DNA from 2 places in the Exiguobacterium sp. SH0S2 genome. Region 1 is predicted to be linked to the other one. Evidence: a T-box and tRNA genes for the amino acid it is inferred to sense, from the RefSeq annotation. Region 1 holds a T-box; the other holds one or more tRNA genes.

Region 1 (6,358 bases):
GATTACGGGCGTTACGTGTCGCCGGGACCAGAGCGAACGTATCCGTATCAGACGTTTTGTGGCACATGAACCATCTCGCTTTCGCGGAATGGTTTTTTAGGAACCTTTTAGCGTTTGGATGCGTACTATAGACAAACGACACTCTGGAGGTTTACTATGCGACTACTTGCTTCACTCATCTCGCTTGGTTTCGCTTGCCTGATCTCGCTCGAGCTATGGCAAGGTCCGTTTTATAGTGGCTGGATTTGGTCCATGCCCGCCTTCTTCTTAATCGTCTCGTTTTTCCAGTTCATGAAACATTTGAATGAGCTTGAATGGAGTGGTGAGAACGACACATGAGGCTCGTCTACTTCACTATCATGCTCATCGCCGGATTCCTATATGCCGTGTATCTCGTCCATTTGTATCGAGTCGGGCTGACTGATTCGCTCTACATGCACTTCCTGTGGATCACGGGAATCGGACTTTATGTTTTATGGCTACGTCGAAGAACCCCCAAACGTCGTTCGTGACGTCGGGGGTTCTTCTCGTTTAGATGCCAGAATTCTCCCAAACGACAAAAAAACCTTCCTCGGAGAACAATTCTCCAAAGAAGGTTGATGTCTTACTTGCGCAACTCTTCAAGACGCGCGCGCACGGCGTCACGCTTGTCGAGGTAGTCTTTCTCTTTCGCTTTCTCTTCGTCGATAACGTGAGCCGGTGCTTTGCCGGTGAAACCTGGGTTACCGAGTTTCTTCTGCACGCGTTCGACTTCTTTCTCGTACTTCGTCACTTCTTTTTCAAGACGGGCGATCTCTTCCTCGAAGTTGATGAGGTCGGCAAGCGGGATGAACAGCTCCGCGCCCGTCATGATCGCTGACATCGACTTGTCCGGTGCCGTCAAGCCACGACCGATTTCGAGTTCTGTCGCGTTCGTGAACTTGCCGATCGTCGCTTCGTTCTCGCTCAAGTAGCCTTGTGTCGTGTCGTCACTCGTCGCGATGAACAGTTGGATCGGTTTCGACATCGGTGCGTTCACTTCCGAACGGATGTTACGGACTGAACGGATGACGTTCATGACCGCTTCGAACGCCGGTACCGACTCCGCATAGTGGAGGTCGTCACGGCGCGTCGGATAGCTCGCACGGACGATCGAGTCGCCTTCGTGCGGCAAGTGCTGCCAAATTTCTTCTGTCAAGAACGGCATGAACGGATGCATGAGACGCATGATCGAATCGAGCGTATGCGCGAGCACCGAACGTGTCGTCGCTTTCGCCGCTTCGTCCTCACCGTAGAGCGTGAGTTTCGCCATCTCGATGTACCAGTTACAGAACTCTTCCCAGATGAAGTTGTACAAGTAACGACCGGCTTCACCGAACTCGTACTTGTCGACGAGGCGTGTCACTTGGTCGACCGTGTCGTTCAAGCGCGTCAAGATCCACTTGTCGGCGAGCGTCTTCTCACCTGAGAGGTCGATGTCTTCAAACTTCATCCCGTCCATGTTCATGAGGGCGAAGCGGCTCGCGTTCCAAATCTTGTTCGCGAAGTTCCATGTCGATTCGATCTTCTCCCAGTAGAAGCGCAGGTCGTTCCCTGGTGTCGAGCCCGTGAGCAGGAACCAGCGGAGCGAGTCGGCACCGTACTGGTCGATGACTTCCATCGGGTCGACGCCGTTACCGAGCGATTTCGACATCTTGCGGCCTTCCGAGTCACGGATCAGACCGTGGATGAGCACGTCGTTGAACGGCTGCTTGCCCGTGAATTCGAGCGATTGGAAGATCATCCGCGATACCCAGAAGAAGATGATGTCGTAACCCGTGACGAGCGCGCTCGTCGGGAAGTAGCGTTTGAAGTCTGCTGAATCCGTGTCCGGCCAGCCCATCGTCGAGAACGGCCAGAGCGCTGACGAGAACCACGTGTCGAGCACGTCTTCGTCTTGATGCCAGTTCTCAATGTCAGCCGGCGCTTCTTTGCCTACATACACTTCGCCTGTCTCGTTATGGTACCAAGCCGGGATGCGGTGGCCCCACCAAAGTTGACGGCTGATGCACCAGTCACGGATGTTTTCCATCCAGCGGAGGTACGTGCCTTCGAACCGCTCTGGGACGAAGTTGACTTTCGTCTCGTCGTTGCCTTGCGCTGCGAGCGCCGCTTTGGCGAGTGGCTCCATATCGACGAACCATTGCTTCGACAAGTACGGCTCGATGACCGCGCCTGAACGTTCCGAGTGACCGACCGAGTGCGTATGCGGCTCGATTTTGACGAGCGTGCCATCTGCTTCTAAGTCTTTGACGAGCTGCTTGCGGCAGTCGAAGCGGTCGAGCCCTTCGTACTTGCCAGCATTCTCGTTCATCGTCCCCGACTCGTCCATGACGAGGATACGCGGAAGCTCGTGACGGTTACCGATCTCAAAGTCGTTAGGGTCGTGCGCCGGCGTGATCTTCACGCAACCGGTACCGAACTCGACGTCGACGTAATCGTCCGCGACGATCGGGATCTCACGGTTCATGACCGGGAGCATGATCGTCTTACCGACGAGGTGCGCGTAGCGCTCGTCTTTCGGGTTGACGGCGACGGCCGTATCGCCGAGCATCGTCTCTGGGCGCGTCGTCGCGATCTCGATGTGACCTGAGCCATCAGCGAGCGGATATTTCATATGGTAGAACGCGCCTTCGACTTCTTGGTAGATGACTTCGATGTCGGAGACGGCCGTCTTTTGTGCCGGGTCCCAGTTGACGATATATTCGCCGCGGTAGATCAAGCCTTTTTCATACAAGCGGACGAAGACTTCCTGGACCGCTTTCGAGAGTCCCGCGTCGAGTGTGAACCGTTCACGCGAGTAGTCGAGGCCGAGGCCGAGTTTTGACCACTGGGCACGGATTGTGTCGGCGTACTCGTCTTTCCATTCCCACGTCTTCTCGAGGAACTTCTCGCGTCCGAGGTCGTAACGCATGATGCCGTCCTCACGGAGCTTCTGTTCAACTTTTGCCTGTGTCGCGATACCGGCGTGGTCCATCCCTGGGAGCCAGAGGACGTCATAGCCTTGCATGCGCTTCAAGCGCGTGAGTAGATCTTGGAGCGTCGTATCCCACGCGTGTCCGAGGTGAAGTTTCCCTGTGACGTTCGGTGGCGGGATGACGATCGTGTAAGGCTGTTTCGAGTCGTCCTCGTCCGCCTTGAACACGTTGTTCTCCATCCAATAGTCGTACCATTTCGCTTCCGTCGCACTCGGGTCGTACTTCGTCGGCATGCTGATTTCGTTTGTTTCGTTGGTCATTGTGCCAATCCTCCTCTATCTGTCTACACAAAAAACGGCTACTCTCGTCCTTAACGCTAAGGACGAAAGAAGCCGTATCTTCCGCGGTACCACCTTAGTTCGCCAACACGTGGCGCCCTCAAAATCGAATAACGGTCGATGGACCGGACCTTCCTACTTGATTCACAAGGTCAGCTCCGAGGCGACTTCCGCACACTTCCCTCGCGACCTTGCACCGTGCGGCCGCGTCTCTAGAAAGGAGTGTTGTTGCGTACTATTCCTCATCATAGCTTTTAAACGTATCTGTTAAACAATTGTAGCGATTGAAGACGTTTCAGTCAAGATTACAGTGAAAACTCTTGTTGCAGCTCTTTGAACGTCGCATCGACCGCGGCGAGCGTCACGTCGATATCCTCGTCCGTATGCACAGTCGACAAGAACAAGCCTTCGAACTGTGACGGTGGCAAGAACACGCCACGCGCCGCCATCTTCTGATAGTACGAGCGGAACATGTCGAGGTTCGACGTTTTCGCCTTCTCGAAGTTCGTCACTTTCTCGTTCGTGAAGAAGAAGCCGAACATCGAGCCGGCCCGGTTCGTGTCGTGCGGGATGTTATATTTCTCGGCCGCTGCCGTGAAACCTGCCGCGAGGCGGTCGGCTTTGCGCTCGAACTCCTCGTAGTGCTCAGGCTTGAGTTGCGACAGCGTCGTGTAGCCGGCGATCATCGCGAGCGGGTTGCCTGAAAGCGTCCCTGCTTGGTAGATTGGCCCTTGCGGTGCGATGTGTTCCATGATCTCCCGTTTGCCGCCGTAAGCGCCGACCGGAAGGCCGCCGCCGATGACTTTGCCGAGGCACGTAAGATCAGGCGTCACGCCAAAGTAACCTTGGGCGCAATTGTAGCCGACGCGGAAGCCGGTCATGACCTCGTCAAAGATGAGGAGTGCGCCGTTTTGTTCCGTGATCTCACGCAGTCCTTCGAGGAATCCTGGCTGCGGCGGGACGAAGCCCATGTTGCCGGCAGCCGGCTCGACGATGACGCCGGCGATGTCGTCGCCGTGCTTCTCGAACGCGATGCGAAGCGCGTCGAGGTCGTTGTATGGGACGGTGAGCGTGTGGCTCGCCAAGTCTTTCGGGACGCCTGGTGAGTCCGGGAGACCGAGTGTCGCGACACCTGATCCGGCCTTGATGAGGAGCGAGTCCCCGTGGCCGTGGTAGCAGCCTTCAAACTTCAAGATCTTCGTCTTGCCCGTATAGCCGCGTGCGAGGCGGAGAGCCGCCATCGTCGCTTCCGTACCGGAGTTGACCATGCGGACCATCTCGATCGATGGGACGCGGTCGATGACGAGCTCGGCCATCTTCGTCTCGAGCTCCGTCGGTGTCCCGAACGTCCAGCCTTTTTCAGCCTGATCTTGAATCGCTTTCATGACGACCGGGTCGCGGTGACCGAGAATGAGTGGTCCCCATGAGAGGACGTAGTCGATGTACTCGTTGCCGTCGATGTCGTAGACACGTGAACCTTCACCGCGTTCGGCGAAGATCGGCGTCATCCCGACCGATTTATAGGCACGGACCGGGCTGTTGACCCCGCCCGGCATGAGTGGGAGCGCTTGTTTGAACGCTGCTTCTGAGCGAGTTTGTTTGTATGTCATGCGAATTCTCCTTCCAAATAGCGACAGACGTCTTTTGCGAAATACGTGACGATCAAATCGGCACCGGCCCGTTTGAAACCGACCATCGTCTCCATGACGATACGTTGTTCATCGATCCAGTCGTTCATCGACGCCGCTTTAATCATCGCGTACTCCCCGCTTACGTTATACGCCACGATCGGCATATCGAGCGAGTCGCGCATGTCGCGGATGATGTCCATGAACGCGAGCGCCGGTTTAACGATCATAAAGTCGGCACCTTGCTCGACGTCCGACTGTGATTCCCGGAACGCCTCGCGGCGGTTGGCCGGGTCCATCTGATAGCCTTTGCGGTCGCCTTCACCAGGCGCCGACTGCGCTGCGTCACGGAACGGTCCGTAGTACGCTGATGCGTATTTGACGCCGTAGCTCATGATTGGGATGTGGCTGTAACCGTTTTGGTCGAGCCCTTCGCGGATGGCGGCGACGAAGCCGTCCATCATCGAGCTCGGCGCGATGATGTCTGCGCCCGCTTGCGCTTGCGTGATCGCCGTCTGGACGTGAAGCGGCAGTGACGCGTCGTTATCGACGTCACCGTTCTTCACGATGCCACAGTGGCCCGTCGACGTATATTCACAGAGGCACGTGTCGGCGATGACCGTGAGCTGTGGTGCCCACTCTTTCACTTTGCGGATCGCTTCTTGGACGATGCCGTGGTCGTGGTACGCTTCCGTGCCTTCCGGGTCTTTATGCTCAGGTACACCGAACAAGAGAACGGACTCGAGCCCGAGGTCGACGAGCTCACGGATCTCGTCTTCGAGACGATCGAGCGAGAAGTTGAAGACGCCAGGCATCGAGCTGACTTCGCGTTTAATATTTGTCCCTTCGACGACGAAGAGCGGATAAATCAAATCTTCTTTCCGAACATGGTTTTCACGTACGAGTGCACGCATCGACTTCGACGAGCGCAGACGACGGTGACGGTCGAATTGGTTCATGAAAAATCTCCCCCTACACACTGTATTAATGCATCCATAGTATAACACTCAGGCACTCGGACCGGTAACGTCGACACTTCTCGGACGGCCCGCTCGGTCACTTCGCCGATGGCATACCACGTGCCGTGGAACCGCTCGAGGTATGGTGTGAGCGCGTGGACCGCGGATGGGCTGAGCACGAGTAGCGCCTCGACATGTTCGAGCGCGGCCGCTTGATCGGCCGTGAGTGCTTTCTCGACCGTCTCATAGACGACCCAGTCGTACACATGCGGCAATTGTCGCATATGCTCGGTGTTCGCCAAATCCCCACGGGCGAACAAGACGACGTCATCCTCACCGACGACGTTCGCCAACTCGCGGAACAACGCCTCGCCCGTATACGTCTCCGGCATGAGCGAAACGGTGAATCCTTCTGCCTCGAGCGCGTCCCGCGTCTTCTCGCCGACGGCAGCGACTTGAACGTCCCGAGGAACGTCTTGAAGCGCTGGGACAGCGGT
Region 2 (6,358 bases), on a different contig from region 1:
CAGTCCGAGCGGGGCGTCGTCCGGAATCGCGTCGAACGGTGAGACGAAATAGAGAACGGCCGCGACGAGAGCGTGTTGCTTGTCGGGCTGCATCTCGAACTGGGCGTTGTAGACGGCACGTAGCATGTTGAGCAGTTGTTTCATTTGGAAGTATAGTGTGAGCTCCTCTTCCCGTTCGATGTCGCTGATTTCGTTTGAGGCGACGTCGACCGTGACTTTTGCTAGGGCGAGTTCTCCTTGAACTAATAAGTCACCTAGCTTTTCGTTCTCGGTGAATTCGGTTTGGGCGTTGTTTAAAAAGTGTGAATAAGTCGTTTTCCAATCTGACATGTTTTTCTCCTCCTTCTCTCTACAACTACTAATATGCCCGTTTTTGCGATTTGGTTGCAACTTTTCCGAAAATTTAAGAAAATAGAAGTAAGTGAAAAAGGAGGAACTGTACATATGTCTACTGTAACTTTACCGACCGAGGCAGAATTTGCCCGCTATGCCGAGCTTGCTGTCAAAAAAGGTGTCAACATTCAACCGGGTCAACAGCTCGAAGTCCGAGCCGATATTAGCCAAGCACCGCTCGTCCGCCAAATCGTGAAAGCGGCCTACGCGGCCGGAGCGAAACAAGTGTACGTCAACTGGAGTGATGAAGAGACGACGAAAGTGCGTTACTTCAACGCACCGACTGAAGCGTTCAAGGAGTTCCCGGAGTGGCTCAAAGCACGATTCGAGCAACTCGCGGAAGAGAAGACGGCGTTCTTGTCGATCGTCAGCGACGATCCTGACGCGCTGAACGGTGTCGAATCATCACGCATCGCCGACTCGAACCGGGCGTCTGGTGTCGCGCTCGCGAAATGGCGTAAGTATGTCATGAGTGATAATGTCAGCTGGTCAATCGTGGCCGGTGCATCTGAAGCATGGGCGAAAAAAGTATTCCCAGACCGTGAAGATGCGGTTCCAGCCCTGTGGAGAGCGATTTTCGCAGCGACACGAATGGACCAAGACGATGTCGTTGCCGCCTGGGACGAGCACGATCAAGCGTTGCGCTCGCGGGCGCAGCTGTTGACGGATAAGAAATACGCGAAACTTCACTACAAAGCACCAGGCACGGAATTGACGATCGGTCTTCCGAAGAAGCACGTCTTCCTCGGCGGCGGTGGTCCGAACATGGACGGCGTCGACTTCATCGCCAACATGCCGACGGAGGAAGTGTTCACGCTCGCCGATAAAGATGCGGTCGAAGGACACGTGTCGAGCACGAAGCCGCTCAGCTACAGCGGGAACTTGATCGACGGGTTCACGCTTTGGTTCGAAGGCGGAAAAGTCGTAAAAGCGGAAGCGAAGCAGGGGCAGGCAGCACTCGATGAACTGTTGAACCTTGATGAAGGGGCGCGCCGCATCGGAGAAGTCGCGCTCGTGCCGGACGATTCGCCGATCTCGAACTCGGGACTCCTCTTCTACAACACGTTGTTCGATGAGAACGCATCGTGCCACTTGGCGCTCGGACGTGCCTACTCGACATGCCTTGAAGGCGGACCGACGATGTCGCCCGAAGAACTCGCTGAGAATGGCGCGAACGATTCGATGACACACGTCGACTTCATGATCGGTTCGGCCGAAATGAATATCGACGGTGAGCTCGAGGACGGAACACGCGAAGCGATCATGCGTGATGGGAACTGGGTCATCTAATAGAAAAAGATAGTTGAAAAGACGCAAAGGCGACCGCCTTTGCGTCTTTTCATGTCATGAGAGTTCATACAGAAATGCGAGCGCGTTCGGCAACCGACGCCGCCATGCAATCTCGTTGTGGACCGCCCCGGGCTCGACTTCGTAGCGGAAGGCGACGCCGGTCCGAGCAATCGTCTCGACGAGTCTCGCATTCGTGTATAAGTAGTCCTCGGGCGTGATCGGTCCGCTCGTCTCGTTCGTGCCGATATCCATATAGAGTCGGGCAGACAGGTCAGTTTGTTTCAGTTCGCGAATGAGCGAGTCGAGGTTGGACCAGGCGGCCGTCGACAGCGAACCGACACGACGTATTGCCGGATACGTCGCCATCATGTAGAGCGAGATGACGCCGCCCATCGAACTGCCCATCACGCCGACGTCATCCGGATCGGTCGCATAGCGTGCGTCAATCCACGGCTTCAGCTCCTGCATGAGCCAGTCGGCATAGAGGCGCCCCTTGCCGCCGAGTGTCGGCCGGGTCTTAGCGAGTTCAGGCCCGATGCGCTTGTAAAGCATCTCGTCTTCATAAAATGAGTACTCATCGTATCGGTCGAGCCAATCGGGGGCACTCGCGATGGCGACGACCATGAGCGGCAGTTGCAAATCGTCGAGATGGCGGTCAATCGCCCAACCTTCCCCGATTGTCGCGGTCTTGCCATCGAAGACGTTTTGGCCGTCATGCATATAGAGCACGGGCAACGCCTCGTCGGTACGAGCGAAGTCGGGACGGTAGACGCGGACGATTCGTTTTCGGCCGCGCATCGTCTCGGTCGGCAAGGTGAAACTAAACTGTTCGATCATACAATCATTCCTTCCTCTGACAATCTCTTCTCATTTTGGCGTTGTCCGTACAAAAACTCAATCCGGAAATTTGACTACCTACCGTTCGTTAGGTAAAGTAAGGGGAGATGAAAGGGGTAGATCGCATATGACCACGAAACAGCGCATTGAACAAGCTGCCAGACGCCGGTTCGCGCTTGAAGGATATGAAGGATTATCTTTGGCGGCGCTCGCCGAAGATGTCGGGATTAAGAAGGCGTCTTTATATGCGCACATCGACGGAAAAGAACAGCTGTTCAAACAAGTCGTCGAACAGATGGCCGAGCGTTACCAGGGAGCTTGGTCACAAGCGCGGGACGCGTCAAATGATGCGGCACCGCTCGAACGGATCGAGACAATCGTTGAAGCGCTGATTCATTTCTTCGAAGAAGAAGAGACGTGGATGTTGACGAAGCGAATGCTGCTCGTACCGCCTCCTGAGCTGCGCGTCTTCATCGAGACGACGATTGGGTCGGTCGAGACCGAGCTCCAGGCGTTTGAGAAAGAGCAATTCCGTTTGGCGATGGAGCGTGGCGATTTACCGGAACAATCGCTCGACGACGTATATGACGCGTACTATTGTTTTTTGGACGGGGCGTTGCTTTCACTCTTTTCGTTTGCAACGAATCGAGCGCAACGACAGCATGCAGCATTTAAAATTTTCAAGAGAGGAGTCGGGTGGACATGAAAAAGGAACAAATGGCTTGGTTGTGGCTCGTGCTCGCCGGACTTCTTGAAATTGTTTGGGCGACGACGATGAAATTGTCGAACGGGTTTACCGTGTTAGGACCGACCGTCGTGACCATCGTGTTATTGATTGTCAGTTTTGGCTTGTTGGCGATGTCGTTCCGTGTGTTGCCAGCTGGCACCGGGTACGCCGTTTTTACGGGTATCGGTGCTGTCGGGACGGTCATCGTTGGAAATATTTTGTTTGATGAGACGATGACGGGAATGAAGCTGTTGTTTATCGCGACGCTCCTCATCGGGGTGGTCGGTTTGAAGCAAGTGACAGGAGGTGAGTCGGCATGAGTTGGACATTTTTAATCGGGGCTGGGCTCGCTGAGATGCTTGCTGTTTTCTTCATGGGAAAATCAAAAGGCTATCAGATTTTAAAATGGTCGCTTCTTTCGATCACGACGTTCGCACTAAGTTTTTATTTGTTGTCACGTTCCCTCGAGACGCTGCCGCTCGGACTCGCTTACTCGATTTGGGTCGGGATCGGCGCGGCGGGTGGAGTGATTCTCGGTATGTTGTACTTGAACGAGTCGAGGGATCGCTGGCGTATCTTCTTTTTAATTCTCATTATCGGGAGCGTTATCGGATTGAAAGTCGTGGCGTGAATAGGATTGAAACGAGATGAAAACGGGAATCGAATAGTTCAGACTGTGAACGAAAGGGGCGGGAAAGATGAATCTTGTCGAGTTGCAATCAGAACGTCTACGGCTTGAACATTACACGATCTCCGATTTCTATTTCGTAAAATCGCTACTCCAAGATCCGCGAGTGATGCGTTTCATCAGTCCGGACGGCAAGCCATATACGGATGAACAGACAATCGAATGGTTCGAGAGACAATTGGTCCGCTATACAACGGGCCGACAGACCGGACTCCTCAAACTGATGACACATCACAGCGATGAGCCGATCGGCCATGCCGGGACGCTCTTGCATGAACTTGATGGCAACATCGAGCTCGAGGTCGGTTATTGGCTGGCACCAAAGCACTGGCACATGGGCTACGGCCGGGAAGCGGCCGCGCGTCTCATGCGGCATGCGTTCGAGGAAGGCGAGAAAGACATCATCTCGCTCATTCACCCGGACAACGTGCCGTCACAACGAGTCGCGAAAGCGAACGGATTGCATTGGGACCGTGACACCGAACACGGAGGCATGATTGTGTCCGTGTATGCCGGCGATTTGGAACGTCTATGCCGTCACATGAAGCGGGAAGAAATGACGCGGTGAAAAAAATAAAAAAAGTTTTAAAAAACAGTTGCCAAGGCATTAGTTTCTTGATATATTAATAGTGTCCTAAAGAGAGGACACGACCTGATTCTGTAGCTCAGCTGGGAGAGCGCTACCTTGACAGGGTAGAGGTCGCTGGTTCGAGCCCAGTCAGAATCACTTGGGTGCCAAACCCGATGCGAAACCCATAGGAACGTGGGTTTCCGCGCAGCCACTTCTTACGAGAAGTGGCTTTTTTTGTGTATTCTTTTAATTGACAGCCCACATAAACAGTTGGTATATTCCTCTCAATACATACAGAAACGGGGAATTATACGATGGTATTAACCGGAACAATCGTCAATGCGGCCTTGATCGTGGTCGGCACATTACTCGGGTTGTTGTTTCACCGAATCCCCGAGCGGATGAAAGAGACGGTCACGGCTGCCATCGGTCTCGCCGTCGTCGTGCTTGGCGTGCAGATGGGCATGAAGAGTGAGAACTTTTTAATCGTCATCGGCAGTCTCGTTATCGGAGCCGCACTTGGCGAATGGTGGAAGCTCGACGAGAAGTTGAACGAGATCGGCTATCAGTTGGAACGGCGTCTCGGTGGAAAAAGTAAGTCGAGCATCGCGGAAGGCTTCATCACGGCGACGCTCATCTTTGTAATCGGGGCGATGGCCGTCATCGGGGCGCTCGACAGCGGCCTGCGCGGGGACCATGACGTCCTCTATACAAAAGGGTTGATTGACGGTTTCACGGCGCTTGTGCTCAGTTCGACGCTCGGCATCGGCGTCATGTTCTCGGCCGTACCGGTCTTGTTGTACCAAGGAGCGATCGCGTTGCTCGCCATCCAGATCATGAAGTTTATTCCGGAGTCGCTCATGGATGACTTTATTTTGGAGATGACGGCGACCGGCGGCGTCATGATCGTCGCCATCGGGTTGAACCTGGTCGGGATCACCCGGATTCGTGTCGCCAACTTGCTGCCCGGTATTTTGATGGTCGCGATCATTGTCACCACGTTACATATCTTCCAATGAAAAACGGACTAGCGAAAAAAATGCGCTAGTCCGTTTTTTTGTGGGCCGTGACTGGTTGATCAGGATGTAGTGCTTCCGCAATGATTTGATCCCAGTCTGCGGCGTCACAGGATGTCGTACAAGTCGGTGCGATTTCGCACGTGGCGCATTTACCGGCTTTTGCTTTACGGGTGTAGCGATGGAGCGAATAAGCGGCGTACCCGAATACGGCAAGACCGATCAGTAAATCAAATAAGAACATATGATTTCCTCCTTGTTAAGACAATCCGAACAGACGACCGATTTGATAGATCATCAGTGATACGACGTACGCAACACCAAGCCCATAAAGGCTAGCGACCCATGTCAACTTGGCACTTCCCACCTCGCGCCGAATGACGGCGACGGTCGCTAGACAAGGGACGTACAAGAGGACGAACGCCATGAAGCTATATGCGCTCAACGGCGTAAACACGGGAAGCAACGAAGCAGACAAGTCAGATTCGCTGACCGCATAAATGATCGCCATCGTCGATACGACGACTTCTTTCGCCAAAAAACCTGTGATGAGCGAAGCACCGGCCTGCCACGTCCCGAAACCGAGTGGAACCAACAACGTCGCAACGACCCCGCCGACCATAGCGAGAAAACTCTCATTCATCGGGACGTCCATTCCGGCTGGACCGGAATAGGCGAGTAACCAAATGAAGACGGAACCGCCAAAGATGAACGTACCTGCTTTTCGGACGAACCCTTTCGCTTTTTGCCACGTGCTACGCCAAAGCGTCAACCCTTGGGGGACACGATATGGAGGCTGTTCGACGATAAAGAGGCTGTTTCGATCTTCCGCCGCC

What was found. A T-box is a leader RNA that pairs with one kind of tRNA and senses whether it is charged. The one in region 1 lies ahead of EVJ21_RS03725 (valine--tRNA ligase), so its partner is inferred to be a tRNA-Val.
Region 2: it encodes a tRNA-Val, which carries the amino acid that the T-box ahead of EVJ21_RS03725 (valine--tRNA ligase) is inferred to sense. The anticodon was not compared.

What each region holds. Positions count from the first base shown of each region.
Region 1 is NZ_SJVB01000001.1:724,397-730,754, forward strand. Features, by position in the region: gene EVJ21_RS03715 (protein adenylyltransferase SelO) at 1-69, shown strand, start outside; gene EVJ21_RS03720 (hypothetical protein) at 157-339, shown strand; gene EVJ21_RS15340 (hypothetical protein) at 336-512, shown strand; gene EVJ21_RS03725 (valine--tRNA ligase) at 605-3,256, opposite strand; T-box leader at 3,312-3,532, opposite strand; gene hemL (glutamate-1-semialdehyde 2,1-aminomutase) at 3,580-4,884, opposite strand; gene hemB (porphobilinogen synthase) at 4,881-5,861, opposite strand; gene EVJ21_RS03740 (uroporphyrinogen-III synthase) at 5,858-6,358, opposite strand, start outside.
Region 2 is NZ_SJVB01000005.1:129,633-135,990, reverse strand. Features, by position in the region: gene EVJ21_RS12965 (YkvA family protein) at 1-330, opposite strand, end outside; gene EVJ21_RS12960 (aminopeptidase) at 445-1,683, shown strand; gene EVJ21_RS12955 (alpha/beta hydrolase) at 1,738-2,520, opposite strand; gene EVJ21_RS12950 (TetR/AcrR family transcriptional regulator) at 2,648-3,226, shown strand; gene EVJ21_RS12945 (DMT family transporter) at 3,238-3,567, shown strand; gene EVJ21_RS12940 (DMT family transporter) at 3,564-3,878, shown strand; gene EVJ21_RS12935 (GNAT family N-acetyltransferase) at 3,946-4,503, shown strand; tRNA gene EVJ21_RS12930 (tRNA-Val) at 4,590-4,662, shown strand; gene EVJ21_RS12925 (DUF554 domain-containing protein) at 4,821-5,525, shown strand; gene EVJ21_RS12920 (FeoB-associated Cys-rich membrane protein) at 5,551-5,766, opposite strand; gene feoB (ferrous iron transport protein B) at 5,782-6,358, opposite strand, start outside.